3 regions of the Paraburkholderia sp. Clong3 genome follow, and region 2 is predicted to be linked to each of the others. Evidence: predicted binding sites of a transcription regulator. Region 2 holds the regulator's gene; each other region holds the start of a gene.

Region 1 (9,896 bases), 1.3 Mb from region 2:
TGCATGAAAATTCTGGTGCCAGTGAAAAGAGTGGTCGACTACAACGTGAAGGTCCGCGTGAAATCGGACGGTACGGGCGTCGATATCGCGAACGTGAAAATGTCGATGAACCCGTTCGACGAAATCGCGGTTGAAGAAGCGGTGCGTCTGAAGGAAGCGGGCGTCGCGACCGAAGTGATCGCCGTGTCGGCCGGTGTTGCGCAGGCGCAGGAAACCCTGCGCACCGCGCTCGCGATCGGCGCGGATCGCGCGATCCTGATCGAATCTGGTGAAGACCTGCAGCCGCTCGCCGTCGCGAAGCTGCTCAAGGCGCTCGTCGACAAGGAGCAGCCGCAACTGGTGATCCTCGGCAAGCAGGCCATCGACGACGACTCCAACCAGACCGGCCAGATGCTCGCCGCGCTCGCGAATCTGCCGCAGGCGACGTTCGCGTCGAAGCTTGTCGTGGCGGACGGCAAGGCGACGGTGTCGCGTGAAGTGGACGGCGGCGCGGAAACGCTGTCGCTGACGCTGCCGGCCGTGGTCACGACCGATCTGCGCCTGAACGAGCCGCGCTACGTAACGCTGCCGAACATCATGAAGGCGAAGAAAAAGCCGCTGGAAACGGTCAAGCCCGAAGACCTCGGCGTCGATGTCACGCCGCGTCTGAAGACGCTGAAAGTCGCCGAGCCGCCCAGGCGCTCCGCCGGTGTGAAGGTGCCGGACGTGAAGACGCTGGTCGAGAAGCTGAAGACCGAAGCGAAGGTGCTGTGAGGAGACCCGAGAAATGACGAACCTGGTAATTGCAGAACACGACAATGCGTCGATCAAGGCCGCGACGCTGAACACGATCGCAGCGGCACAGAAGATCGGCGGTGATATTCACGTGCTGGTCGCGGGACATAACGCGCAGGGCGCGGCCGATGCGGCCGCGAAGATCGCGGGTGTCAGCAAGGTGCTGCTCGCCGATGCGCCGCAACTGGCCGAAGGCCTCGCGGAAAACGTCGAAGCGACGGTCCTGACGCTTGTGCAAGATGCGGCGAAGCACTACACGCACATCCTCGCGCCGGCTACCGCCTACGGCAAGAATGTCGCGCCGCGTATCGCCGCGAAGCTCGACGTCGCGCAGATCAGCGACATCACGGCAGTGGATAGCGCCGACACGTTCGAGCGTCCGATCTACGCGGGCAACGCAATCGCGATCGTGCAATCGGCTGATCCGATCAAGGTCATCACCGTGCGCTCGACCGGTTTTGATGCCGTCGCGGCCGAAGGCGGCAGCGCAGCGGTCGAGAAGATCGAAGCGGCAGCCGACGCAGGCCTCTCGCAGTTCGTGAGCCGCGAAGTGACGAAGCTCGATCGTCCGGAACTGACGAGCGCGAAAATCATCGTGTCGGGTGGCCGTGGTCTGGGCAATGGCGAGAACTACATGAAGGTGCTCGAGCCGCTGGCCGACAAGCTCGGCGCGGCACTGGGCGCATCGCGTGCGGCGGTCGACGCGGGCTTCGTGCCGAACGACTATCAGGTCGGCCAGACGGGCAAGATCGTCGCGCCGCAACTGTACGTCGCAGTCGGCATCTCGGGTGCGATCCAGCACCTCGCCGGCATGAAGGACTCGAAAGTCATCGTCGCGATCAACAAGGACGAAGAAGCGCCGATTTTCAGCGTGGCCGATTACGGCTTGGTTGGCGATCTGTTCACCCTCGTGCCGGAACTCGTGAGCGAACTCGGCTAAGCGCCGCGGCGCCTGAAAGAGGCCGCCGAAAGCAAGCGAAGGGCGCAGGACCGACCAAGTCCCGCGCCCTTTTTTCATATCAAGGGAGGAGAACCGAAATGAGCTATACGGCGCCCATCAAGGACATGCTGTTCGTGATGAAAGAACTGGCCGGACTCGAAGACATCGCGAAGCTGCCCGGCTTCGAGGACGCGAACCTCGACACCGCGCAGGCCGTGCTCGACGAGTCGGCGAAACTATGCGGCGAAGTGCTCGCGCCGCTGAACGTCGACGGAGATCGCAATCCGAGCAGCTGGAAGGATGGCGTGGTCACTGCGACGCCGGGTTTCAGGGAAGCCTTCCGCCAGTTTGCCGAAGGCGGTTGGCAGGGCGTGCAACATCCGCTCGACTACGAAGGCCAGGGCCTGCCGAAGCTGATCGCGACGCCTTGCATCGAAATGCTCAACGCGTCGAACCTCTCTTTTGCACTGTGTCCGTTGCTGACCGACGGCGCCATCGAAGCGCTGCTAACCGCTGGCAGCGAAGCGCAAAAACAGACCTATGTGCCCAAGCTGATTTCCGGCGAATGGACCGGTACGATGAACCTGACCGAACCGCAGGCCGGCTCCGATCTCGCGCTCGTACGCACGCGCGCCGAGCCGCAGGCCGACGGTTCGTTCAAGCTGTTCGGCACGAAGATTTTCATCACGTGGGGCGAGCACGACATGGCGAAGAACATCGTGCATCTGGTGCTCGCACGCACGCCGAACGCGCCCGATGGCGTGAAAGGCATTTCGCTGTTCCTTGTGCCGAAGTTTCTCGTCGACGAAGACGGTTCGCTCGGTGAGCGCAACGACGTGCATTGCGTGTCGATCGAGCACAAGCTCGGCATCAAGGCGAGCCCGACCGCGGTGCTGCAGTTCGGCGATCACGGCGGCGCGCTCGGTCAGCTGATCGGCGAAGAGAATCGTGGCCTCGAATACATGTTCATCATGATGAACGCCGCCCGTTTCGCGGTCGGCATGCAAGGTGTCGCGATCTCGGATCGCGCATATCAGAAAGCGGTCGCGTATGCGAAAGAGCGCGTGCAGAGCCGTCCCGTGGACGGCTCCGCGAAGCAGTCGGTCGCGATCATCCAGCACCCGGACGTGCGCCGCATGCTGTCGACGATGCGCAGCCTCACCGAGGCGTCGCGCGCGCTCGCCTACCTCGCGGCCTCGCACTGCGATATCGCGCATCGTCATCCGGACGATGCGACGCGCGCGAAGCATCAGGCGATCTACGAATATCTGGTGCCGATCGTGAAGGGCTGGAGCACGGAGCTGTCGATCGACGTGACGAGCCTCGGCGTGCAGGTGCATGGCGGCATGGGCTTCATCGAGGAAACCGGCGCTGCCCAGTACTACCGCGACGCGCGCATTCTACCGATCTACGAAGGCACGACCGCGATCCAGGCCAACGACCTGATCGGTCGCAAGACGCTGCGCGACGGCGGCAAGGTCGCGAAGGAACTGCTCGCTGGCGTCGCCGAAACGGTTGAAGCGCTTGGCGCGCAGCAGGGCGCGGCGTTCGCATCGATGCGCACACAGCTCGCGCAGGGCCAGCGCGCGCTTGGCGCGGTCGTCGATTTCGCCGTCGCCAATGCGAAGGGTGATCCGAATGCGGTGTTCGCGGGCAGCGTGCCCTATCTGAAGCTCGCGGGCATCGTGCTGGGCGGCTGGCAGATGGCGCGTGCGCAGCTTGCCGCGGCGACGAAGCGCGACGAGGACCCAGCGTTTCATGACGCGAAGATCGCGACCGCGCGGTTCTACGCCGAGCACGTGCTGCCGCAGGCGGCGGCGCTCGAAGTGGCGATCGTCAGCGCGAAAGGGGGCGAGGGCGTGCTGGCTTTGTCGGAAGACCAGTTCTGAGCATGCCTCGATGCCGGCCGCGATCGCGGCAGCACATTGAAATGCAAACGGCGCCCCGCGAGGCGCCGTTTGTTTGTCCGCCTGCTGTTTGTTGCGGCCTGCGCCGCGGGCAGGGCCGCGTCAGCGCACGCACTCAAACTCACGCATACGCCGGCCGATGCTCGCCCGCGGTCTCGCCGAGATAGCGATGCACCGACAGATCGTCCGCGCGAATCGCGGGCTGCTTGCCCGACATCAAGTCGGCGAGCAGTTGGCCCGAGCCGCACGACATCGTCCAGCCAAGCGTGCCGTGGCCGGTGTTCAGGAACAGGTTCGGAACCGGCGTGCGACCGACGATCGGCGTGCCGTCCGGCGTCATCGGCCGCAGACCGGTCCAGAACGTCGCCTTCGAGGTGTCGCCGCCGCCCGGGAACAGGTCATTCACAGAAAGCTCGAGCGTCTCGCGGCGCGCCTGGCGCAGCGATTTGTCGAAGCCGACGATCTCGGCCATCCCGCCGACGCGAATCCGGTCATCGAAGCGCGTGATCGCGATCTTGTAGGTCTCATCGAGCACGGTCGACACCGGCGCGGCAGCCGCGTCGACGATCGGCGCGGTGATCGAATAGCCTTTCAGCGGATAGACCGGAATCTTCACTATGCCATCGAGGAAGCGCGTCGAATACGAGCCGAGCGCGACCACGAACGAATCCGCGCGCACGAGTTCGCTGCCGCACTGTACGCCGGCGATGCGGCCGCCCGCCATCGCGAGCGCGTCGATCGACGTGTTGTAGCGGAACTTGACGCCCAGTTCCTCGGCGAGCGCCGCGAGGCGCGTCGTGAACATCCGGCAGTCGCCGGTTTCGTCGCCGGGCAGGCGCAGGCCGCCGGTGAGCTTGTGCGACACCGCGGCGAGTGCTGGTTCGGCCTTGGCGAGTTCGTCGGCCGTCAGCAGCTCGTATGGCACGTTGGCTTCCTGCAGCACGGCGATGTCTTTCGCGGCGCCGTCGAACTGCTGTTGCGTGCGAAATACCTGCAGCGTGCCGCCGGTGCGGCCTTCGTACTCGATGCCGGTGTCGGCGCGCAACGCCTGCAGGCAGTCGCGGCTGTATTCGGCCAGCCGCACCATACGGCCCTTGTTCACCGCATAGCGCGGCGCCGTGCAGTTCTGCAGCATCTGCCACATCCATTGCAGTTGGAACGCGGTGCCGTCGACGCGAATCGCTAGCGGCGCGTGCTTCTGGAACATCCACTTGACGGCCTTCAGCGGCACGCCCGGGGCGGCCCACGGCGAAGCGTAGCCCGGCGAGATCTGGCCCGCGTTGGCGAAACTGGTTTCGAGCGCCGGGCCGGCCTCGCGATCGATAACGGTCACTTCGTGACCGGCGCGCGCGAGGTAATACGCACTCGTCACGCCGACGACGCCACTGCCCAAAACGACGACTCGCATAGCTGCTCCAGATATCCAAAAATTGAGTGAGGGCAAGGCGCTCGTCGGAGGTTCGATCTGATTCGATCCGGCGAGCTGCAATGTGAGGTGAAATGCCGTTTGCCCAGTGTTAACCGCTATACTATTAACAGTGAGACAGGTTTTGTTATCGTATTTTCATCATTTTTAGAAAAAACACCATGCGTACCCAGCGCCAGCCCGTGCGGGCTCTCGACAAGCTCGATCACAAGATCCTGCGGCTCCTGCAGCAGGACGGCCGTATGGCGATGAAGGACCTGGCGGAGCAGGTCGGTCTGTCGGTGACGCCGTGCATCGAGCGCGTCAAGCGGATGGAGCGCGACGGCGTGATCACCGGCTACTACGCCCGCGTGAACCCGGCCGAGCTGGGCGCGGCGCTGCTCGTGTTCGTCGAGATCACGCTCGATCACAAGAGTGGCAACATGTTCGATCTGTTCCGGCGCGAGGTGCAGAAGATCCCCGAGGTGCTCGAGTGCCACCTCGTGTCGGGCGATTTCGACTATCTGATCAAGGCGCGCATCGGCGAAATGGCCGATTACCGCAAGTTGCTCGGCGACATCCTGCTGCAGCTGCCGGGCGCGGTGCAGTCGAAGAGCTATGTGGTGATGGAGGAAATCAAGGAGACGCTGACGATCGCGGTGGGCGAGTAGGTGCCGGTTCACTGACGGGGTGGGACGCGCATCAAGCGACCAACGAAGTGCTCGACAAACGGCGTAAACACTGTATATTTATACAGGTGTTTTGCGCCGCTTTCCTTTGGCGCTTCCTGTTTGCATTTGCTTTGCGTGGCCCGCCGTGGACGACCCCGACACCCCTGACATTCCCGAATTTCCGATCGCGCCGCCGGCGCCTCGCAAGGGGCGCGGCGCGGTCACGAACCTGCAAGGCCGCTACGAAGTCGACCAGCGCGAAGCCGTCCACGACGGCTGGCAGACGGCCGACGAAGACGGGGAGCCGAAGGTCCTGCGCACGCAGGTGTTCGAGGAGCGCGCAAAAACCATCCTCACACGCAATGCGTCGCCGGACATTCCGTTCAATGTGTCGCTGAATCCTTACCGGGGCTGCGAACACGGCTGCATCTATTGCTTCGCGCGGCCCACGCACAGCTACCTGGGCTTGTCGCCCGGGCTCGATTTCGAAAGCCGCATCTACGCGAAGATCAACGCGCCCGAACTGCTCGAGCGGGAACTGTCGAAGAAATCCTATGTACCCGAGCCGATCGCGCTCGGCGTCGCCACCGATGCATGGCAGCCGGCCGAACGTGACTTGCGTCTTACGCGTCGTGTGATCGAGGTGCTCAGCGAGCGCAACCACCCGTTCGCGGCGATCACCAAATCATCGCTGATCGAGCGCGACATCGACCTGCTTGCGCCGATGGCCGGGCGCGGGCAATTCATGGCGGCGATCACCATCACGACGCTGGACGCCGACATCGCGCGCACGCTCGAACCGCGCGCGGCCACGCCGTCGCGCCGGCTGCGCACGATCCGTACGCTCAGCGAGGCGGGCATTCCGGTCGGCGTCAGCATCGCGCCGGTGATCCCGTTCGTCACCGAACCGGATATGGAGCGCGTGCTCGAAGCATGCGCCGAAGCGGGCGCCAGCAATGCGAGCTATATCGTGCTGCGGCTGCCGTGGGAGGTCGCGCCGCTGTTCAAGGATTGGCTGGGCGCACATTTCCCGGATCGGGCCGAGCGCGTGATGAGCCGTGTGCGCGACATGCGAGGCGGCAAGGATTACGATTCTTCGTTCTCGACCCGCATGAAGGGAGAGGGCTTATGGGCGGATCTGCTCAGGCAGCGCTTTCACAAGGCCGTGCGCCGGTTAGGGTTGAACGGGCGCGACCGCGGCATTCTCGACATGTCGCATTTCCGCCGGATCGAGCCGCCGCGCGCCGAGCAGGTGAGCGCACCGGCGCGCGACAGTCCGCAACTGAGGCTTTTCTAGCGCGCAGGAACGTCTGCGGGTCCCGCCACTGGGGCATTACTGCGAAATCGCTTTGGCCGCTTCGACCTGACTTTCGAAGTAAGTCTGGAACGCGAGCGCGAGACCGGTCATCAGCAGAAACGCACCGATCAGCAGCGAAAAGATCACGACGAAAATGACCGTCCAGCCGGAGCGGCTTTTGCGTTGCGTGTGGGTGTTGAATTGCGCATCCCATTTCTGATCAGGACGCAGCCCGTAGACGAGCGCCGCCAGAAACGCGGCAAACAGCGAAACCGCGCCGATCGGCGCGAGCGCCCAGCCCAGGATCGACGCGCGCTCGGTCGCGACCAGCAGCATCACGCCGGGAATGCCGACCAGCGTGCCGAGTAGATGCGCCCAGCCGTAGATGTCTCGGGTGCCGTACAGATAGAAGCGGTGGGCGCCGAGGCTGCCGAACAGGAACGCCAACGCGGCGGTGAGCGTCTTGGATCTGAAGCGCGGGGAAGTCGAGGCAGCGGTGGGCATGAACGCGTGGGCAGAGTGACGGGCGGTCGAAAGGAGCGGCGCGCCGCGGGGGCGCGGGCCGACGCGCATTCTACGCCTGCGGCGCGCGGGTGGTCACGTGGAGGACGATCGCCCAGGCTGAAAGCGGGGTGGCGAGATGCGCCGGACCTGGCTCAAGGTGAGTGCAGCCGTTCAGCCGGACATGCGTGCATCCGCGTGTTACGGCGCTGAATACGTGACGCGATAGATCGCGCCGGCGGTATCGTCGCTGATCAGTAGCGAACCGTCTGGCAGCGGCAACACGTCGGCGGGGCGGCCCCAGACCGATTCGCCGGGTTGCAGCCAGCCTTCGGCAAAGACCTGCTGGCGTGCGTGGCTGCCGTCAGGGTCGGTGATCACGCGCACGACGCGGTAGCCGACCTTCTTGCTGCGGTTCCACGAGCCGTGCTCGGCGATGAAGATATTGTTGCGGTAGTCGGCTGGAAACATCGGGCCGTCGTAGAAGCGCATGCCAAGCGCCGCCACGTGCGCGCCAAGCTTGACCACTGGCGGCGTGAATTCGCTGCACGGATGATCCTTGCCGAACTCGGGGTCGGGCGTGTCGCCGCCGTGACAGTACGGAAAGCCGAAGTTCATGCCGACTAGCGGCGCGCGGTTGAGCTTGTCGCTCGGAATATCGTCGCCGAGCAGGTCGCGACCGTTGTCGGTGAACCAAAGTTCGTGGGTGACCGGATGCCACGCGAAGCCGACCGAATTGCGGATGCCGCGCGCGACGACCTCGTAGTGGCTGCCGTCCGGGTTCATGCGGCCAATCATCGCAAAGCGGTCCGGATCTCTCTGGCAAATATTGCACGGCGCGCCTTGCGGCACGTACAGCTTGCCATCCGGGCCGAACGCGATGAATTTCCAGCCGTGATGCGTGTCCGTCGGCAGCTCGTCGGTGACAACGACGGGTTTCGGCGGATCGTTCAGGTGCGAGTCGATCGCATCGAAGCGCACGATTTTCGACACGGCCGACACATACAGCGCGCCGTCGCGCCACGCGACGCCGGCGGGCATCTGCAGCCCGGACGCGATCACGTGGTGACCCGTCACGCGGCCGTTCCGCAGCTCGAGCGCATACACATGGCCATCGTCGCTGCCCACGTAGAGAATGCCCTTGGGCGACAACGTCATCGCGCGCGCGCTCGGCACCTCGTCCGACAACACTTCGATGTGAAAGCCCGGCGGCAGCTTGATTTTCTCGATGGGCAGCGCGGCGATTGCCGTCAACGCCTGCGCGGCGATAACCGCGGCCGCTACCGCACGTAGAATCCGGCTGCACGAGGTGCGCGAAAGTCCAGCAAAGCGTACGAAAAAGGCACAAAAGGCGAACGGAAACGGGAGTTTCGGCTGGCGTTGCACAGGCGCTCCTTCAGGTAATTCGGGCGTTTGAACCGGTTCTCGCACCTCTTGTAGAAGGTGGGTGCAGCCCGGTTCCGCAGTTTATCCCGGTAAGTGTTTGTTATGGCGTTGGTTTCCCGCTATAATCGCGTGTTTCAGTCGTTCCGAACCCCGGTTTTCAAGGATTCTAGTATGGTCATCATCCGCTTGGCTCGTGGCGGCTCCAAGAAGCGCCCGTTCTACAACATCGTCGCCACCGACTCGCGCAGCCGTCGTGACGGCCGCTTCATCGAGCGCGTCGGTTTCTACAACCCGGTCGCTACGAAGGGCGAGTCCCTGCGTATCGCTCAGGATCGCCTGACGTACTGGCAAGGTGTTGGCGCGCAACTGTCGCCGACCGTCGAACGTCTCGTGAAGGAAGCGCAAAAGGCGCAGCCGGCTGCTTGATATGGCGGCCCGCAGGCGTATCGTCGTCGGTTCGGCCGGCGGCTCGCGCAACTCGCGTGAGCAGTCCGATGCGCAATTTGTTTTACTGAAGCAGACGCCAAAGCAGGCTGCGAAGTTGTTGTCGAGGTTATTCGATGTCTGTGCGTGATTCCGGCAGTTCTGGTAGCGTCAAGGCAGCTTCGCGCGCAAAGGCGTCTGGTCAGGCGTCGTTCGGTGCATTCGTCCGCAAGCCGGTCGAACGAACCGACGGCAAGGCGAAAGAGGCGCAAGCCAGTGCCGCGAACGCCGATTTCGAAGCTGCAGAAATGCGCATCGAAACGGCCGCAAGCTGGCCGGCCGATGCGGTCGAAGTCGGCGCAATCGTCGACGCCTATGGTCTCAAAGGCTGGGTCAAGGTAGCCGCGCATGCGGATGCCGGGCAAGGCGGCGACGTCTTGCTGAGCGCGAAGCGCTGGTGGCTGCTGAAAGGCCAGGAGCGCAAATCGGCGCCGTCCTTGCAGGCCAAAACACATAGCGACAGCGTGGTCGCCCGTCTGGGTGGCGTCGCTGACCGCGATACGGCGTTGGCTTTGCGCGGTTCTCGCGTATA
Region 2 (9,896 bases):
GATGTCGGCAAGTGCGCGGCGCACGGCCTCGGGGATCGGCGGCGGACGCAGGCCGTCGACTGCGATCACGCCGCGCGCATCGACGAGACTCGCGAGCGCGTTGGCGAGCACCGTCGCCGGATTGCGCAGCAAGCCGCCCCAGTTGCCCGAGTGATGCGCGCTGTCGCGCAGGTTCAGCGACAGCCTGAAATTGACCGCGCCGCGCGAGCCGAGAAACACGGTCGGACAACGCGCTGCGAGACGCGGACCGTCGGAGGCGATCAGCACGTCGGCGGCGAGTTCGTCGCGATGCGCATGGCAGATCGCGTCGAGCCCCGGTGAGCCGGTTTCCTCGCCCATCTCGATCAACAGCTTCGTGTTGAAGCCGAGTTTGCCGTCGCGCGCGGCGAGCGTGCTCGCGAGCGCGGCGAGGTTGATCGAGTGCTGGCCTTTGTTGTCGGCGGTGCCGCGACCGAACCAGCGCTCGCCTTCCACGGTCACCGCCCACGGCGTCAGCGGCGCGCGCCACTGGCTATCGTAGCCGCGCACGACGTCGCCGTGGCCGTAGATCAGCACGGTCGGCAGATGATCGCCTTCGTGACGGTTGGCGATCAGGAACGGACCGAAGCCATCGACCGGGTTATCGACGATGCGCGTGCTGAAGCCGAGGCGCTCCGCTTCGGGCTGGATTTCGTCGGTCAGATAGGACAGCAGCAGTGCGCCGCGATCGCTTTCCTGGCTTTCGGTGCGAAAACCGACGCGACGGTTCAGATCGGCGAGAAAAGCGCCGGATTCGAAGTGCCGGGTGGCAAGCTCGATGGCCTGGTTGCGGCTCATGTCGATGTCTCCGATGCGGGGGATGGGTGAAGGGGCGGAGGGCCGCGAGGCTCGATGGCTCGATGCTCGGCGCGGCGTTCAGGCGAATCGTCTGCAACGTGATTGCGACCGATTCTAGAAGCGCGCCATTTTTGTCACAATGATCATGTTTCGAAGCTTGCCTTGCCGGAAAAGCAAAGCGTCGCGCGTCGGCTCGAACCGCGGCACCCGCCCACCCATGGCACCGTTGCAACTGATTCGATCGAGGCGTCCAGGATGGCACGTTCACTGCATGGCATCGCGTTGCGTTATTTCGTCGAAGTCGCGCGCAGCGGCTCGCTGAGCGACGCGTCCGAGCGGCTGCACGTCGCGGTATCGGCGATCAGCCGGCAAATCGTGCGGCTCGAAAGCGAACTCGGCGTGACGCTGTTCGAGCGGCGTCCGCGCGGCATGACGCTGTCCGAGGCCGGTGAGCGGCTGCTGGCGTACGCGCAACGCAGCCTGCTCGAAGCCGAGCACGTGATGAAAGAGATTAGCGGCCTCGCGAGCTTGCACGGCAGCCGGATCAAGATCGCGACCGCCGAGGGCTTTGCGGTCGACTTCCTGCCCGCCGCGATTGCGGATTTCCGCGCCGAGCACCCCGGCATCGATTTCACGCTGACCGTGATGTCGCCGGCCGACGCCACTCGCCACGTGCGCGACGGCGACGTCGATATCGCGCTGTCGTTCAGCCTCGCGCCGGAGAAGGGTGTGAAGGTCGAGCACACCGAACGCGCGCCGGTGTTCGTGCTGCTGCGCGCCGATCATCCCCTTGCGGCGCGCGCGAAACTGTCGCTCGCCGAGGTGAGTCGCTATCCGCTCGTGTTGTCGGAGACGGGCACCACGATTCGCCAGTTGATCGACATCACGTGCGCGCTCGAAGGCATCCTCCTCGAGCCGGACCTGATCTGCAACAACAGCGGCGCGAGTTATCGCTACGCGCAGCGGTCCGGCGCGATCATGTTCACGGGGCTGCTGTCGGTGCGCGACCGCTATGCCGACGACGGCTTCGTCGTGATTCCGCTCACCGACCCGCAGATGCGCCAGCGCAGCATCCAGGTGCAGACGATGGCGAGGCGCGAGTTGCCCCCGTCGGTGCGCACGTTTCGCGACCATCTGATCGCGCGGATCGCGGATGCGAAGCCGGTCGGGGCGCAGGCGTCGAAGGTCGCCGGTGGACGCGGTAAACGTACGCCGCGGCGCCCGCGAGCCGATGCATGAAATGCGACACATGCCCCGCACTAAGCGGCAAATGTTCTCCCGGAATCCGAATCACGACCTAAACTGTGGTGGACGGCAAGGACGGCCCTGAGAAAACGACCCTGATGGTGCGCGCCACGATCAGGGGAAACGCGGAACAATGACAGTCGAACCGCGGACCTGCCGCCCAGCCCGCGATGCTGCAATGCACACAAGCGGCAATAGATGGACCCAAATAGAAACGCGGCGCGTCGTCCCGATGGCGCGTTGCCCACGACAGAGCGATAGGACCAACACAGCCATGGCGCAACAGAAAACCAATCCAAAACTCGAGCAGGCTCTCACGCGCGGTGATCTCGCGATCCGTCAGGCAAACTCGGCGCGGGCGACCGCCTTGTTGCGTGCGCTCGCCAAGATGATCGTCGATGCCTCGGCGACCATCGGCGTGGAAGCCTTCACGCTGATTCACGACGGCGACAAGATCTACGATCCCGCCGATGGTCTATGGCCACAGGCGCTGCTGATTTCGCTCGACGGTCCGGTCGAGGACGCCGATCCCGACGAATTGCGCACGGTGCGGCTGATCGCGGATGATCCGGTCACCGTGTTCCGGGTGGAATGGCAGCGCGCCGATGGCAAGATCGGGCGTCACGAGGGCGGCCCGTTCGCGACGGTCGCGTTCATCTCCGACGTCGATATTCCGTGGACCGATGACGAGGACTGAGCGCGCGCAACGATAGCAAACACGCCGTGCGACGACCGACGCGGCGTCGTCTTGCGCGGGTGCAGGCGCGACGCGCCGCCCGCGCGTTCGGCTTACTTCATCATGCGACGCCGAAGCAGGATCGCCGACACGATGAAGCCGCCGACCGCATAAGCGGCCAGCACGCTCACATGGAGCGCCGCGTGCTCCATCGGCCGACCGAGCATCGCCGGGCGCATCAGATCGACCGCATTGGCGAGGGGCAGCGCGGCAGTCACCGCTTGCGCGGCGCCGGGCAGTTGCGAGATCGGGAAGAACACGCCGGAGAGCAGCAGCATCGGCGTGAGCACGAGCGTCTGATAGAACATGAAAAAGTCGTATGACGGCGCGAGCGCCGTCACGATCATCGCGAGGCTCGCGAACGCGAGACCGGCCAGCACGATGACCGGCAGCGCGAGCAGCATCGACGGAAAACTCGCATAGCCGAGCGCGCCCGCCACCAGCATGATCGCCACACCCGACAACACCGATTTGCTGGCGGCCCACACCACCTCGCCGAGCACGATATCGCCGAGCGTGAGCGGCGTATGCATGATCGCTTCCCACGTGCGCTGCACGTGCATGCGCGAAAAGCCCGAATACATCGACTCGAAGCTCGCCGACATCATCACGCTCGACGGCACCGTGCCCGCCGCGAGGAACGAGATATACGACACGCCGTCGACGTGCCCGACCATCAGCCCGAGCCCGAGGCCGAGACCGAACAGATAGATCATCGGATCGGCGAAGTTGCCGAACATCGACGCGATCGCGAGCTTTTTCCACACCAGGTAATTGCGGCGCCACACCGCGATCCAGTTCGTGGCATTGGCGGGGAAGGCACCGAACGGTTCTTGCGCCGATGGCGTGCCGTCGTGGGTTTCGTAAGTACGTGCGTCCATCAAGTGTCTCGCTATGGGTTCAGTCCTGCATTTCGCGACCGGTGAGCCGCAGAAACACATCCTCGAGATTCGCCGGCCGATGCAGATAGCGCAAATCGGCGCGCTGCTTGAGGCGCATATGCACGGGCTGCGCGTCGTTCACATAACAGAACAGTGTCTCGCCGCTGATCTCGGTGCGCTCGGCGAGCGGCGCGAGTTCGTCGCGCAACGCAAACGGATCGGGGCCGTAGATCTCGATCACGTCGCAGCCGATTTCGGACTCGATCAACTCGCGCGGCGCGCCTTCGGCGATCTTGCGGCCTTCCTCGATCACGCACAGGCGATGACACAGCCGTTCGGCTTCTTCCATGAAGTGCGTGGTCAGCAGGATGGTCTTGCCGCGCGCGAGCAGCGAGCGCAGCCGCTCCCAGATCAGATGGCGCGCTTGCGGATCGAGACCGGTGGTCGGCTCGTCCATGATCAGCACGTCGGGATCGTTGATCAGCGCGCGCGCGAGCGTGAGGCGCCGCTTCATGCCGCCCGACAGTTCGCTCACGCGCGCGTCCGCCTTGTTCTCGAGGCGAGCGAATTCGAGCAGACCCGGCACCGCCGCGCGACACTGCGCGGCGCTCAGACCGAAGTAGCGGCCGAATACGAGCAGATTTTCGCGCACCGTGAAATCGGGATCGAGGTTGTCGAACTGCGGCACCACGCCGACGCGCGAGCGCGCGAGGCGCGCGCGGCCCGGGATCGGCTCGTCGCACAGCCGGATCGCGCCGGCGTCGGGCGCCGCAATGCCGAGCAGCATGCGCAATGTCGTGGTCTTACCGGCGCCGTTGGGGCCGAGCAGCCCGAAGCATTCGCCGGTGTTCACATGAAACGACAATCCGTCGACGACCGTTTTTTCGCCGTAGCTTTTCCTGACCTGATGGAATTCGATGGGGGCGGTGGGCATGGCTCGAGCAAGGCTCCGGAAGAAGACACAACGTACGCGCAAGACACACAACATACCTGCGATGCACGCATTGCGCACGCGAAGCCGCTTACTCCAGGTATCGGATCGCTGATGCGAGCGGGTGTCCGGGAACGCGTCGTGCGTGGGGTGCGATGCGCTCGTCGGTGTCGATTGGCGCCGCTGATTGGCGGTGGCACGACTGGCACGTCAACCGGCCCGCAGTGTGTCGACGCAGCGTTCGCAAACGAAGTTTTGCATTGCGGCATCCGTGTGCAAACGCTGCGTCGGGTCGCCCAACGCTTGTGCAGACTGGATCGGCATGCACCGAGTATGCACTTAGCGTTTTCCATCCCTTGCAAGCCGAATTGCGGCGCACCATGATTGATTCAGACCGCGCTTTCCGCGCGAATGGAGAAAACAGATGGCGAGCTACCAGAAAATCCTGTTGTGCTACGACGGCTCGCGCGAAGGCCGCAAAGCCCTGCGTTGCGGTGCCGATCTGGCGTTGGAACTGAAGGCGGAAACGCATCTGCTGTCGGTCGTCGACATGCGTTCGAGCATCGCGCAGAGCGCGGGCCTGTTGACGGACGTCGCCTGCGGCAGCTTCGAAAAAACGGCCCGCGAGATTCTGCAGGAGGGCGTGAACTGGCTGACCGAGCGAGGCGTGAGCGCGCAAGGGCATTTCGCATTCGGTCATCCGATCGACGAGATCGCCAATCTTGCCAACGAGTTGCAGGTCGACCTCGTGGTGGTGGGCCATCGCTGCCGGACCGGTTTGTCGCGGTGGTGGATGGGGGCGGGCAACACGCCGCTGCTCGACCGCGTGTCGTGCAGCATTCTGGTGGCGTGCTCGTCCGCGCAGGAGCAGCAGCAGGCGGCTGCGGCGTAATGGGCTAGTGAGGGACGCGAAGCCGCGCGCCCCGTCATCTAGCCCAGAGGTGAATAGACCCTGTCGCGTGGCCGGCCCCGATGGCCAGCCACGCATCCCATCCGGCCAGGCTTCAATCTCACTCGTTCAGATTGATCGCCGCGAGCTTCCACGTGACCAGACCTTCGCGACGAAAGATTGCCGAATAGTTCGCGTTACCTTCGCCACGCCGGTACGTGATGACAAACTCGTTGAGACTGCGATAGCCGGCCGTGCTTTGACGCCCGGGCGGCGGGGCGCTTGCCTGCGTGGTGGTGTCGCCCGCGGCTGGTGCGGCCGGCGCTTCGCCGCCCGCGGCTGGCGGCGCGGACGGTTGCTCGCCCGGCGTGCCGCGCGGCGGCATGCCGTTCAGCAGCGCCGCGACGCCGTCGGGTGTCGCATAGGCATCGACGAGCGGGCCGATCAGCGTCACGCCGATCACCGCGCCGATCGTGGCCATCTTGTTGCCGGCATCCGCCTCGAGCCGGCGTGTCAGCATGGCGCCCACCTGTTGCTTCAGGCTATCGCGTAGCGCGGGAAAGTCCACGTACTGATTGACGGTTTGCACGTCGCGCGCATCGGCGGCGCGTTTGAGATTGTTCACCGCGAGATACGGTGACGCATAAATAAAGCCCAGCGCGGCAATCACGATCACCACGATCAGCGTGATCAGCAGCGGCCGGGTGGCGCTGCCCTGTGTGCGTTTCCGAATTGTCATCGAATGGGACTCCACGTCAGTGATGATCTAACGTCGACCACGGCGAGGTCGAAACGACCCTATCCCACGCGAATCTCTGAACATCCGAAGTGCTTGTTGCATGCGTACTCAGGATTCGCTCAGGCTTCGAACACCGCGCCGTGCACGTTGGCTTCGTCGGCTATGCAACGATCGATCATACGGCATACGGCGTCGACCGTGCCGACCATGATCAGTCGCGACGGTCCATGATAGACCCGCACCGGCGCGCGACGCGCGGGCTCGGCGATGTTCAGCGCCGAATTCAGCGACACGCGCGCGAATGCCGGCAACGACGACGGCAGACCGGAAGCTTCGGCAGCCGCGTCGAACAGCGACGGCGTGCGCGCAGCGGGCGCCTCGATTAGCGCGCAGGGCGTGAGCTTGCGCAGATGGCGCAGACGGCCGAACTGGCGAAAGGGCAACAGGCGGGCAAGGCGTTCCATGAGTCTCTCCAGGCGATTCGGCGTAGATGCGGGCGTAAATGCGGGCGTAAATGCGGCTTGGGTTGGACAAACCGGCGCAAGCGTTCCGGCGACAGCGAAAGATCAGAACTCGCTGGGGCGGATCAGCCCGACCGCGATCCCTTCGAGCGCGAAATCGGCGCTGCCGGATTCCACGAAGATGTTGTCGTAATCGGGGTTTTCGGCGATCAGTTCGATGCCGTTCGGCCGGCGCTTCAGACGTTTGACCGTTACGTCGTCGCCAAGCCGCGCAATGATGATCTGGCCGTCCTTCGCTTCGGTGCGCTTTTGCACCGCGAGCAGGTCGCCGTCGAGAATGCCCGCGTCGCGCATCGACAGGCCGCGCACCTTCAGCAGGTAGTCGGGCTTGCTCGAGAACAGCGCCGGGTCACACGCGTAGTGCTGCGAGATATGTTCCTGCGCGAGGATCGGGCTACCCGCCGCGACCCGGCCGATCAGCGGCAACGACAACTGCATCAGGCCCGCATGCGGCAGGGTGAACTGATACGGCGCGTCCTCCTGCCCGGACAGCAGGCGGATGCCGCGCGACGCGCCGGCCGCGAGTTCGATCACGCCCTTGCGCGCCAGCGCGCGCAGATGCTCTTCCGCGGAATTGGCCGAGCTGAACCCGAGTTCGGCGGCAATTTCCGCGCGAGTGGGCGGAAAGCCGGTGCGTTCGATCGCGCGGCGGATCAGATCGAAAACCTGCTGCTGTCGTGCGGTGAGTTTTGTCATGGCCACTGTATGTATGAACAGGTGACTGTATTTTTATACAGTATTCGGCGCATTTCAAGCTTTACTTTAAGTTCGGCGCAAGGGTCGCGCAGGGGCGTCGTTTATCGGCGACATGACGGCGTTGTCGGCGTCCCAACAGCCGACGCATCTGTCGTTACCACTTTTAAGCATTAAAAAATGAAGAAACATTATTTTTAATAATGAAAGCGCTTCGATAGACTGGCCTCCGGTTGGCGCTCATGTGCACGTGACCGCGACGCAGAACAACACCAGACGCTCATCAGCGGACATCACGCGGAGAAAAATCGAAATGAACCATCGGCATATGGGGCTTGCGGCTCGAACCAGAAAACGGATCGCGGCGCTCGCCGTCGGCGCGGCGGGTGCGCTCGGCATGTTGGGCGCAAGCGGCGTCGCGCACGCCGACACCACGCTGTTGAACGTGTCCTACGATCCGACGCGCGAGCTGTATCAGGACATCAATCAGGCATTCGGCAAGGAATGGAAGGCCAGGACCGGCGAAGCCGTCACCTTCAGGCAGTCGCACGGCGGCTCGGGCGCGCAGGCTCGCTCGGTGCTCGACGGACTGCAGGCCGACGTCGTGACGCTTGCGCTCGCCTATGACATCGACGCGCTCGCGAACAAGGGGCTCGTCGACAAGAACTGGCAAAAGCGTCTGCCGGACAACGCATCGCCGTACACGTCGACGATCGTGTTTCTGGTACGCAAGGGCAACCCGAAGCACATCAAGGATTGGGACGATCTGGTGAAGCCGGGCGTGTCGATCGTGACGCCGAATCCGAAGACCTCGGGCGGCGCGCGCTGGAATTATCTGGCCGCGTGGGCGTACGCCGAGCATCAACCGGGCGGCAACGACCAGAAGGCCAGGGAGTTCGTCGGTAAGCTGTACAGGAACGCCGGCGTGCTCGATTCGGGCGCGCGCGGCGCGACCACGAGCTTCGTGCAGCGCGGTATCGGCGACGTGCTGATCGCGTGGGAAAACGAGGCGTTCCTGTCGCTGAAGGAGTTTGGTCCGGACAGGTTCGAGATCGTGGTGCCGTCGGTGAGCATTCTGGCCGAGCCGCCGGTCGCGGTGGTCGACAAGGTCGTCGACAAACACGGCACGCGCAAGGTGGCCGAAGCGTATCTGAACTTCCTGTATAGCGAGCAAGGTCAGGAGATCGCCGCGCGCAATTTCTATCGTCCGCGTTCCACCAAGGTGCCTGCCGATCTGACCGCGAAGTTTCCGAAGCTGAAGCTGTACACGATCGACGATTCGTTCGGTGGTTGGACCAACGCGCAGAAGACCCATTTCGCGGACGGCGGCGTGTTCGATTCGATTTATCAGCCGCAGTAACCACCGCCTGAATCACCGCCAGGGGCAAAAGGGCGCGCCCAATGGGCGCGCTTTCGGCTAACCGGGGTCCGGTGGCCAGCAGTGCGGCAGTACCGCAGTACGGCAGCACGGCAAAACGAACAACCGCGCGAGCATCAACCATGAACGAGTATCCAGCATGACCATGTTGACCTTCCGCAAGCCGAGCGCATTGCCCGGTTTTGGCCTGACACTCGGCATCACGGTGGCTTATCTGAGCCTCGTGGTGCTGATTCCATTGGCGGCGACCTTTCTGAAAACCGCGACGCTCGACTGGGATCAGTTCGTGCGCGCGGTCACGTCGCCGCGTGTGCTCGCGTCGTATCGGCTGACGTTTTTCTCGGCGCTAGGCGGCGCGCTGATCAACGCGGTGTTCGGCTTTCTCGTCGCGTGGGTGCTGGTGCGCTACACGTTTCCGTTCAAGCGTATCGTCGATGCGGTCGTCGATCTGCCGTTCGCGTTGCCCACCTCGGTGGCGGGCATTTCGCTCGCGGCCGTGTATGCGGGCAACGGCTGGATCGGCCAGTTCCTCGCGCCGCTCGGCATCAAGATCGCGTTCACGCCGGCGGGCGTGCTGGTCGCGCTGACGTTCATCGGCCTGCCGTTCGTCGTGCGCACGGTGCAACCGGTGCTCGAGGAGTTCGAGCGCGAGCAGGAGGAGGCGGCCGCGTGTCTCGGCGCGTCGCGCTGGCTCACGTTTCGCCGCGTCGTGCTGCCGGCCGTGTTCCCGGCGCTGCTGACCGGCTTCGCGCTCGCCTTTGCGCGCGCGCTCGGCGAATACGGCTCGGTGATCTTCATCGCCGGCAATGTGCCGATGAAGTCGGAGATCACGTCGCTCCTGATCATCACGAAGCTCGAGCAATACGACTATGCGGGCGCAACGGCGCTCGCGGTCGTGATGCTGGTCGTGTCGTTCCTGATGCTGCTGTCGATCAACACGCTGCAGTGGTATCTGCAGCGGCGCACGAGCCGCGGCAAGACGGGATCGGCGCCAGTGGCCACGAGCGTCGCCGCTATCGGTGGAGGTGTGCAATGAGCCGCGTTCCGACCCACCCGGCGAGCGTGGC
Region 3 (9,896 bases), on a different contig from region 2:
CCAACGGCGTCAACACGTTCTCGTTTTCGGTGGCGGCGTCGGCGCTGTCCACGTCAGGCGACGTGCCGGCCATGCGTGCGAACGCGACCGGCGTCGCCGGCGACAGCGCCTATTCGTCGCTCGCGAAAGGCAAGTCGGCCTGAACCGGCAGGCGCGGCTTCAGCGCCTGTTCGCTGGCCGACGTCAGCGTGCTGATGCGCACGCCCAATAGCCGCAGCTTGCGGTTCAACTCCACGCGTCGCAAACATTCGGTCGCCGCGCGGCGGATTTCGCTCGCGTCGGCGGTCGGTTCGTCGAGCGTCAGGTCGCGCGTGACGGTGTGGAAATCGTCGTAACGCAGCTTGATGCCGATCGTGCGGCCCACGTAACCCTTGCGCACGAGATCGTCGGCGACACGCACGCACAGCGCCGTAAACGCGCTCGATAACGCCGGTCGATCGTGGCGCGGATGCAGATCGCGCTCGAACGTGGTCTCGCGGCTGATCGACTTCGGCTCCGATTCGACCACCACGGGCCGCTCGTCGTGACCCTGCGCGACCTGTATCAGCCAGGCGGAATAGCTGCGCCCGAAGTTGTCCTGCAACAACCCGGCGTCGGCGGCGGCCAGATCGCCGACCGTCGCGAGGCCGAGTGTGGTCAGCTTCTGCGCGGCCTTCGGGCCGATGCCGTTGACCTTGCGTACCTGCAGCGGCCACACGCGCAGCGGTATATCGGCCGGCGTCAGGATCGTCAGGCCGTCAGGCTTGTCGAGTTCGGAGCCGATCTTCGCGAGCAGCTTGTTCGGCGCGACGCAGATCGAACACGTGAGACCGGTGGCCTGATGAACGGCGTCCTTGATGCGCCGGCCGATGTCGGCCGGTTCGCCCGCCAGGTCGGTCAGGTCGATATAGATCTCGTATGGCGAACGTGGGCGGGGTAACTCTGGACGCTCTGGTTGTAACTATCTGATTTGTATAAAACAATCAGTCACGTTCTTCTTAAAAAAAGACATTTGAGAAGCTCAGTGTCGCCCAACCTACCTGTTTTGGTCGTTTTTGGTAAGTTAGGATACATTTGCTCGGTAAGGTGGTACGCGCATTAAAAATCCAACTCGAACTGCGACGACGCCTCGCTCGCCGTCGTTCCCGCACGTTGGAGGCCGCCCGCCTTGACCCCCAGTAGCCTGATGGATTTAACAAGTTCGACCCGTTTCAGGCATTGGGTGGCCGCGTGACGCAGTGCCTTAGCGTCCGCAACAGGTTCTGGGAGAGTGACGTCACGCGTTACTGTCTGAAAGTCGTTGAAGCGAAGTTTGATCCCGATCCTTCGCGCGAGATAGCCTTTACGCTGCAAATCTAGCGCCACCTGCTCGCATAAACGGGTAAATGCGGTACCGAGTTCCTGCTTGTGCCGTACGGCGTGCAGGTCTTGCTCGAATGTAGTCTCTCGGCTCATCGAGACAGGCTCGCTATGAGTCACCACTGGCCTGTCGTCGAGCCCATGGGAAACTTGGCGAAGCCATGACCCATAGCTCCGTCCGAACTGTTCGATCAGCCATTGCTCGCCGCATGCGGCAATTTCACCGATCGTCGTTATCCCGAGAGACGTCAGCTTGGCGTTGGCCTTCGGCCCAATACCGTTGATTTTTCCGGCAGCCATCGGCCAGATCCTTGCTTGCAAATCTTCAAGCCGCAAAATTGTGATTCCGTCTGGCTTTTCCATGTCGGAACACAATTTTGCCAAGAGCTTATTTGGCGCAATTCCAACCGAACAGGTCAGATTGGTCGCCTCGACGACCGCGGATTTCAGGTTCCGTGCAATTTGCTCCGATTCGTCATTCAAGAACGATAGATCGGCATAGACCTCATCTATTCCCACGTCCTCGATTGTAGGACTTACGGATCGAACTGCTTCCTTGAACAGTCGTGAGTATGTTCGGTACAGGTCAAAGTTCACCGGAAGGAGAATGGCATTCGGCGCCAGTCGGGCCGCCTTCATCGCCGGCATCCCAGAGTGAACTCCGAGCGCTCGTGCTTCGTAGGTTGCAGTCGTCAATACACCTCTGCCCGTATAGTCGCGTAACCGCGAGAATTCACGCGTGCCGTCTGCGTTCGTTCGGGGCGCATCCGAACGACGGCCCGCGACCACCATGGCTTGGCCTCGCAGTTCTGGATACTGCGAAAGTTCACAAGACGCAAAGAATGCATCCATGTCAATGTGGGCTATGCGCCTATGATCTGGCATGCCTTGATACTCAAATTAGCGTTCAGTGTCTAGCTGGGCCAACGCGGCGCTCCGCAGAGCCCCGGATGATGAACATCGAAACATTGAGAAATCGCGTTCTCCCCATCAAATGCCTAAACTGTACATCCATACAGTATTTTTGTCAGGTGGCGGCACCGTTTTTGTAATATAAATGGGGAGTTTCGGCGAGGGCTGGGCTGCTTCCTCATGTCTATTCGGGTGGGCGACGGAGGAGACTAAGTCCGACCCGGTTGCAAAGGAGGTGTGCTACTTCCATCGATGAAACGTTGAAGCGGATCGTCACATGCAGTCGCGTATCGACGCACCCTACGTTTCGGCGCTTGAGGCGGATGGCAAGACTCTCCGTCGTCGACGGGTTTCATGTGCAGGGCCCGATTGCTTTTCTCTCGGGGCCCCGCGCCCAAGCCCCAACTCGAACTGCGCTGAGGAACCGAAAGAATGATAGCGAGCATCGCGTCGCCGGCAAAGATCGGCCCATCTTCAGCCGATCAACTTCGGCCTATGAGAAACAGTTCAACGACCGCTCCCAGGCCGTTATCGGACGTCGCTCCGGCTCCCGCCGCTTGCTGGTTTGCCTTGTGGTCAAGAGGGGATGTCTGCATTCGCGTGAGTTTTTCGCGAGCCGCCGAGGCGACGGCGTCGTCATCGATCGAGACATGCCGGCCGCGTGCTGACTGCAGGCACGTCTGGGCGAACACGCGGCGTCGTGCGGCGCGATTCGACGTCCGATCGGCCTACGGTCGCCGCCGCGATGATGCCCGGTCTGGCATGGCTTTCGTACAGTAGCCTGCGCTACAGCCGGCACGAAGCTGCTTGAGCTGACCGGCCATTCGCGGTTGATCGCAGCAGCGGTGTTCGCGTACGTTGCGTTCGACTGTCTTTGCTTCGCCGAGCCGCGTTGATCGCCGCTCGCGCTCGCTCTGCTGGTGAACATCGGACGCCGAACGTCACGCAGCCGACAAGATCCGCTCGGCACAGGAATAAAACGCGCGCACCGGTTGTTCTGCTGTTTGAGACGCTCACCCCGCTTTTGATCAGCCACGCATTCAGCCGAAGGGAAGTTACACAATGGGAATGGACTTCAGTGCGCTAAACCAATATGCACGCCGCGAGTACAAGTTTGCTCAGAGCGACTCTTTTCAGAAGATCAATCGAGACGTAATGGGCAGCAACTATTCGGAAGGTCTGGCCCATGGTGTTTGTATGGGCGCCGTGCTGAACTGGGTCAAGGAAAAAATGACCACCTCCAACGGCATTCTGAACAAGGACGGTCCGTTGCTGAACCCGACGACGAAGCGGTTCGCCAATCCGTTGAATCCAGTCAGCCGCATGAGCCAAGGTATTTCGCCGCCGGCGGGTTCCCCGCTCGCAAGTTTGATCGACAAGGGTAAAAGCGGTCCGCGCAACGCAGATACCATGCTGGCTGCCGCGATGACGCAAAACACTTACAGCGGCAGACCGGTGAGCACGGTCGCCCGCGAACTGGGGCTCGTAGAAGCAGACTTGGAAGACGACATTCATATCGCACAGGAACCGGCGCCCGGCGGCGGTGTCAACCGACTTGACGACAAGACCATTGCGGAAGCTGGGGAAAACCTCCGCCAAGGCAGGGCGGTCATCATCGAGGTCGAATGCACGCAAGGCAAGCATGCGATCGCGTTCTATCGTAGCCGCGGTGGGTCGTTGTATTTCTTCGATCCCAACGCCGGAGTCTACGCGCTTGACACGTCGTATAAGGAGTATGGCGATGGCTTCGTGGTCGATGCCACGCTGCTCGCGTTCGTCAAGTCCTGGCTCGATGCCTACGTAAAGCAGAGAAATTTCGAATTCACGACACCGCATCGAAATTTTTATCACGTGTTCAAGCGGAGCACCGCTTGATGGCTAGCAGCTCGCGACGTCGGGAAGGTTCAGCCATGCACGGCGTCGTCGTAGTCATTCGGGCACGCGTGTTCGGCGAGGGTGGTCAGTGCCGGCGCCTGATCGCCGCGACGCAAGCCGCCGCAAAAATCACCTCACGGCCGCACGCGTTGCGGCACCCCGACGTGTGTCGACCGCAATTCGGGACTCGACGCCGCCGCGTGCGCATCGAAGCGCCCACGCACGCGGTGCAGGCAGCTCACGGGTTACCACCGGTTCGACGGCCGTCCGCGGCCAATGCTGCCGGCCAACTTCGGGCGATGCCTCCGCTGCGCACGGTCGCAACAGGGTTTTGCCGGCGGACCAAGACCGTCGGGCCACAATGCGCGGTGACGCAGGAAGCCGTGGCCGTTGTTCCCTCGGAATGAGCCATTCAACAAGGAAAAGTCGAGTCAACGAACGTCCGTTGTACCTTGGAAGCCGCCCTATATGTCGCGCTGGATCGACGGGCCGCTGCGGGTCGGCCTTCGCGTGTCGGCGAGCCGACGAGCCACCGTTCAGCAGTTGATAACACCGGCGAATGTGATTGACGTGTAGAACGGTCTCCAAGCATGGGGCGCTAAAATTGTACGTCGCATTGGTCCGTTCCGTGGAACCGATTGCCCCATCCCGATCTATCAACGGCAGGCAACCATGAACACTCACTACGCGTGTTTCGTTCGTCCGGCGCTGGCTGCAATTTGCGTGGCTTCCCTCGCAACGCTCGCCGCTTGCGGCGGAAACGCCTGTATCGGCCTCGACAGTTGCGGTGGCGGAAACGTGACGCCAACCGTTGCTATATCCGGCACGGCCGCCACCGGTAGTGCGGTCGCCAGCGCGACGGTCAGCTTCAGTTGTGTGCAGGGCTCGGGCTCCACGCTGTCCGACGGCGGTGGACACTACGCGATTACGTTCAATGCCACGCCTCCCTGCATCCTCACCGTGACCTCTGGTGGCATCGGCCTGCATTCGGTGGCATTTGCCGGCGGCACCTTCAATACGACGCCAGAGACCGAACTGATGTTTGTCTACATCGCTTCGCAACTCGGCACGAGCGAGAGCGGTCTGATAGCGGGCTTCCCGACCAACTCACAGTTCCAGGAGGTGCTGGCAAACCAGGCCGACGTGCAGGCTGCGCAATCGGCAGTCGTCACGAATCTACAGCAGCGCTATGCGGTCACGCTGACGGCACCGGCGTTTCTAACGACATCCTTTACCGTTGGCCAAATAGGTGTCGACAGCGACCTGGGCGCGCTAGCGGCAGCAGGGGCTCTCGACGCCAATGGCATGCCCGATCAGGCCGCCGTCTCGCTGCTGTCCGCGGCGGGTTTCGCCCATCCGCTTACAGCGACGTCCGCACCTTTTTCCGTCACTGGCAGTACGGGCAGCAACAGCGGAATGATGTGACGTGCGGCGAGCCCGGGGCCATCGAGTCAGCCCCGGCGCCACAAGAGGTTGCGCTCGTCTACCTGGAAGAACACCACCCATCTTCCTGCTGCGCAGCGTGGGCAGTGAGCATCGTGGACTGGAGTCGGCCACTTTCTGCCGTTCGCCAACGCCATTGCGCAGACACTCGAATGTCGGCTCCGCCCTTGGTACCGGCCGTCCGGGCGTAGATCACTTCGTCATGTCGTCGGCCAATCCGGTCGTTCGAGCTGCCCCAACCGTACTCCTCCCTGAATGACCGGTCTCCAGAAAAGAATAGAAGGCGCTATCGACCTGAAAACAGACGGCCAGGCTGCTCGAAGACCGACAGCTCATTTTCTTCTGCGAGTTTGCGCGTAGCGCGTTCTACACGCTGCGCTTGCCCTCTGTCGCCCATCCTTCAACCCCACAAGGCTACAGGTCGAGGGGGCGGCCGGCTTCCCTTGGCATCGCGCTCAGCGCAAGCTTGACGCACGTAAGTCCAAATCTCGCCCCCCGTCGCCGCTTGGCCGCGTGAAGGCGGCAAAGCTGACTGTGCCAGTCCTTTAGTCTGGAGCCGCGCGCGCGACACCGGTGGGGCTTCTCGTTGGGGCTACTTTGAACGGGCTTTAGCCGCGCTATACTCGCTGCAGACCAATGGTATGACCTCCGGGGGATGCGTGCAGCACGAAGCCACAGAACCGAAGACGCCGCCCGAAGCCTCCGGCGGAGCTCACCCCGTCGCGGACGGCGTCAGCGGGTTTTCCCAGAGGGTGTTGCGGTATTTTCTGACCTTCTTGCAGACCGATTTCAAGCGGCAGCAGGCCCCGCGTCGACGCATCCAGCTGAAAAGCGACGTAGGCTTTCGCACGGGCATGCCTCTGCGGAAATATGCGTCCCTCTACATTCAGGTGTGGAAGTTCGCGGCTGCCGCGCCCCGTGATGGCCTGCGCTTCAGTGTGCCCCCGGGCAAATACACGGCACCGATCAGCCCCACTCTGCGGGATCTGATTCGCCAGCACATCGCGGCGATCGAACCGGACGTCGTCACTGCTCTGACCGGCACCACCATCGACTTTGCGACTGCGCGTCGCGCAAAAGCCGTAGAGAACCCGGAACGGTTCATCGACAGCGTTCAGCTGCACTTCGCAGAGGCGACCGGACAACGCCTCGTCCAGCCGCTGCTCGCGCTCCTCGAGGGGCCATTTCGCGAGCAAGCCTATTCCGCGATCGAGTCGGTGTACGACGTGGAATCGGAGCTGACCGAAGCCATTGTGGCTGGCGTCCTGGAGAACCTTCCGGGTGCGGTCAACACGCTTCTCGTCAAGGGCGAGGCGAGCGCGATGGAGGGAGTGTTCGCCGAGTTCTTCACACTCGACGGCCTGCGCGCCCGGATGCAGTCGTTCTTTGACGATTTCGCGACGGCTGACGCCTTTCAGGAGATTCGCGACCTTCAGTCGGCACTACGCAGTGCCGAACAGCAGTCGTTTTACTTGTACCTGTGCGAGATAAGGTTCGGCTCCAACGCATTTCCCCTCTTCTACGTGCCAGGCTCATTCGAATTCGACGATGAGCGCCGCGAGTTCGCTTTCGAGTTCGATCCGCACTTGTATGTAAATAAGCATGCAATCGACTGGATTCTGCAGGAGCAGCACGGTGAGGCCGCATCGATGCCGATCTCGCCAGTACAGGACCGCATTGTGTACGTCGACGGTGAACGCAGCTTCGTTGACGAGATGGAGACGGTCGTCAGTAGGCTAATTCCCGCCCTCGACCTCGCAGCTGGCCTTGACCTTCGTCGACCCACCCTGCAGCAGCAATCCAGCACGACGCTCAAGGTGTCCAACGCGGCGTACTTCGCGATTTTCGACCGGTCCGACGAGGCGCTTCTCAACGACTACGAGGAGTTGCTGGCGGCGTTCGACCAGGAGCAGTCCGGCGCACAGCAGATGTTCGAGAACATCGTGCGGGGCTTCATTACGGAGAATCCCGTGTCCGTACGCGACGCGGTCGACGATGCGTGGGAGTCGCAGTCCATCCCTGACAGGCTCGTTGCGGTCGCGCCAATTCCGTTGAACGAGGAACAACGCAAGATCCACACTGCAGTTCGCGACGATCGCTGTCGCTACATTTCCGTGCAGGGGCCGCCCGGTACTGGCAAGTCACACACGATAACCTCGATTGCGTTCGATGCAATCCTGAGCGGGAAGAACGTCCTCATTCTCTCGGACAAGACTGAAGCGCTCGATGTCGTGCAGGACAAGCTGGAGACCGTGATCCAGCGGGTTCGCCACGGCGACGATGACTTTCCCAATCCGATTCTCCGCCTGGGCAAGTCCGGTGGCACTTATAACCGTCTCATCACCGCTTCGGCGCGGGAAAAAATCAAGACGCATCACAACGCGGCGAAGGCTCATGCCGCAAATATTGAAGCCGAGACGCAGTCCACCGAGATAGGTCTGAAGGCAGATATCGAGCAAACGCTCGCGGTGCTCTCTGGGATCAAGCTGTCCGCGCTGCGTGACCTCCACGACAGCGAGCGTGAGATTGACGCTGTGCGGCCGGGCCTGACTGCGTTGCTGCAGACACCTGTTGCGCCGACGTCGTTGCCAGAGCTCGCGCGTGCGGCGGACGACCTCGCGGCGAACGGCCTGCCGCACGCGCTCGTTGCGCGCATTCAGCAGGAGCATCCCGGCGCGACTCTGGGCGTGGTGTTTTCGCTGCTGAGTGCCATGGGGGTAGCCGACCGCTTGTCGACGTCGATTCAATCCCCGACGGCACTCGAGACGTTCTCAACGCTTGAAGTCACGCATCAGCAGATCCTGATGCGGTATGTCGCGGAATACGAGGCCCTGCGGATGCCGCTCTTCGGCTTTCTTTTCCGGCGCGCGAGGCTGCAGGCTGTAAACATGCGCCTCGGAGCCGAACTTCCCTGCCCAGACCCTGTCGACGTGCACAAGCGGCTCGCTGACATGAAGGTGGCATTGTCGACGCTTGGGCGTATACGCGAAGGGCTCGAGGCCTTGCAGTTGACGGAGCATGCCAGCTTCGTCTACCGGCTCTTGCGCAACCGTGAGAGCGGACTGGCAGGTGCGTCGACGTTGGCTGCCGTGGTAGGCGGCTTTATCCGTGCGCTCCCTGCGGAGGTGTTCGCGCACAGGCTTCACTACGGAGGGGACGGCTTTGAGAGCGTCGAGTCGATGCTCACCTTCACGGTCAAGGCGGTCCGCTATGCGGCCGAGTGGCAGCGGATCGCCAGCGCACTTCGCAGCCTGCCTACGACCGACTACGTGGGAACCAAGTCGCGACTTGAGCAGTTGCAGACCGCCCGCATGACGCGTGTCATCGACCAGCGGTTCATCGATTTCCTGCAGAACAAGTCTGCCACAGCCAAGGAGATCGGAGGCGTCATCAAGGCCAAGCAGAAGTTTCCCGAGAATGAATTTCACCATCTTTCGGAGGCGTTTCCGTGCATCATTGCCGGCATACGTGAGTACGCGGAATACGTTCCGCTCAGGCAGAGCCTCTTTCACATTGTCGTGATTGATGAGGCAAGCCAGGTGTCGGTGGCGCAAGCACTCCCTGCCCTGTTGCGTGCGGATAAGGTTATTGTATTCGGCGACCAGAAGCAGTTCTCGAACGTGAAGTCCGCGCAAGCGAGCAATGCCATCAATGCCAGCCATTTGACGGACATTGAAGCGTATTTTCGCGCGAACGTATCTGACGCTGCGACGAAACTCCAACGTTTGCGGCACTTCGATGTGAAGAAGTCCATTCTCGAGTTCTTCGACCTGATAGCGAACTACCAAATCATGCTGCGCAAGCATTTTCGGGGGTATCAGGAACTGATCAGCTTCTCGTCGAAAACGTTCTATGACGGCCAGTTGCAGGCCATCAAGATCCGCAGCCGCCCCATTGAAGAGGTCATTCGCTTTGAGGTGCTGGAGAATGTCGAGCCCGGCTTGAAAGGGAGAAATACGAACCGAGCTGAGGCCGATTTTATTCTTGCCGAGTTGCACCGCATGCTTGAGGACGGCGAGAAGGCCACCGTCGGCATCATCACGCCGTTCCGGGAGCAGTTGAAGCTGCTCAATGAAGTGCTGTATCGCGATTCGCAGGCTGAGCGGTTCGAGTCGGAGTTCAAGCTGAAAATCATGACGTTCGATACGTGTCAGGGCGAGGAACGCGACCTGATTGTTTTCAGCATGGTCGCCACCGAAGCGCACGACGCGCTCAACTACATCTTTCCTGTCACGCTCGACGGTGTGGTCGACAAGATTGAGGAGGCGCTCAAGGCGCAGCGCCTGAACGTCGGGTTTAGCCGCGGCAAGGAAGGCTTCTTGTTTGTG

What was found. The regulator LexA, encoded in region 2, represses DNA repair genes until DNA is damaged. The targets are predictions, from matches to a motif close to ACTGTATNNNNATACAGT.
Region 1: OKW30_RS04580 (PA0069 family radical SAM protein) is a predicted target of LexA. The motif match lies at 5,767-5,784, and genes of this name have one in related genera.
Region 3: dinB (DNA polymerase IV) is a predicted target of LexA. The motif match lies at 2,341-2,358, and genes of this name have one in related genera.

The regions. Positions count from the first base shown of each region.
Region 1 is NZ_JBNDMH010000002.1:54,567-64,462, forward strand. It holds gene OKW30_RS04555 (electron transfer flavoprotein subunit beta/FixA family protein) at 4-753, shown strand; gene OKW30_RS04560 (electron transfer flavoprotein subunit alpha/FixB family protein) at 767-1,714, shown strand; gene OKW30_RS04565 (acyl-CoA dehydrogenase) at 1,813-3,603, shown strand; gene OKW30_RS04570 (D-amino acid dehydrogenase) at 3,743-5,029, opposite strand; gene OKW30_RS04575 (Lrp/AsnC ligand binding domain-containing protein) at 5,209-5,697, shown strand; gene OKW30_RS04580 (PA0069 family radical SAM protein) at 5,843-6,994, shown strand; gene OKW30_RS04585 (NINE protein) at 7,031-7,498, opposite strand; gene OKW30_RS04590 (PQQ-dependent sugar dehydrogenase) at 7,697-8,791, opposite strand; gene rpsP (30S ribosomal protein S16) at 9,053-9,307, shown strand; gene rimM (ribosome maturation factor RimM) at 9,442-9,896, shown strand, end outside.
Region 2 is NZ_JBNDMH010000002.1:1,377,791-1,387,686, reverse strand. It holds gene OKW30_RS10650 (M20 family metallopeptidase) at 1-816, opposite strand, end outside; gene OKW30_RS10645 (LysR family transcriptional regulator) at 1,072-2,055, shown strand; gene OKW30_RS10640 (hypothetical protein) at 2,336-2,758, shown strand; gene OKW30_RS10635 (ABC transporter permease) at 2,851-3,678, opposite strand; gene nodI (nodulation factor ABC transporter ATP-binding protein NodI) at 3,698-4,612, opposite strand; gene OKW30_RS10625 (universal stress protein) at 5,034-5,501, shown strand; gene OKW30_RS10620 (DUF2939 domain-containing protein) at 5,620-6,237, opposite strand; gene OKW30_RS10615 (hypothetical protein) at 6,357-6,701, opposite strand; gene lexA (transcriptional repressor LexA) at 6,804-7,454, opposite strand; gene OKW30_RS10605 (sulfate ABC transporter substrate-binding protein) at 7,765-8,811, shown strand; gene cysT (sulfate ABC transporter permease subunit CysT) at 8,969-9,865, shown strand; gene cysW (sulfate ABC transporter permease subunit CysW) at 9,862-9,896, shown strand, end outside.
Region 3 is NZ_JBNDMH010000003.1:1,148,287-1,158,182, forward strand. It holds gene OKW30_RS28650 (heavy metal sensor histidine kinase) at 1-143, shown strand, start outside; partial or broken gene OKW30_RS28655 (Y-family DNA polymerase) at 110-895, opposite strand; gene dinB (DNA polymerase IV) at 1,078-2,223, opposite strand; gene OKW30_RS28665 (hypothetical protein) at 3,313-4,125, shown strand; gene OKW30_RS28670 (hypothetical protein) at 4,798-5,550, shown strand; gene OKW30_RS28675 (DEAD/DEAH box helicase) at 6,228-9,896, shown strand, end outside.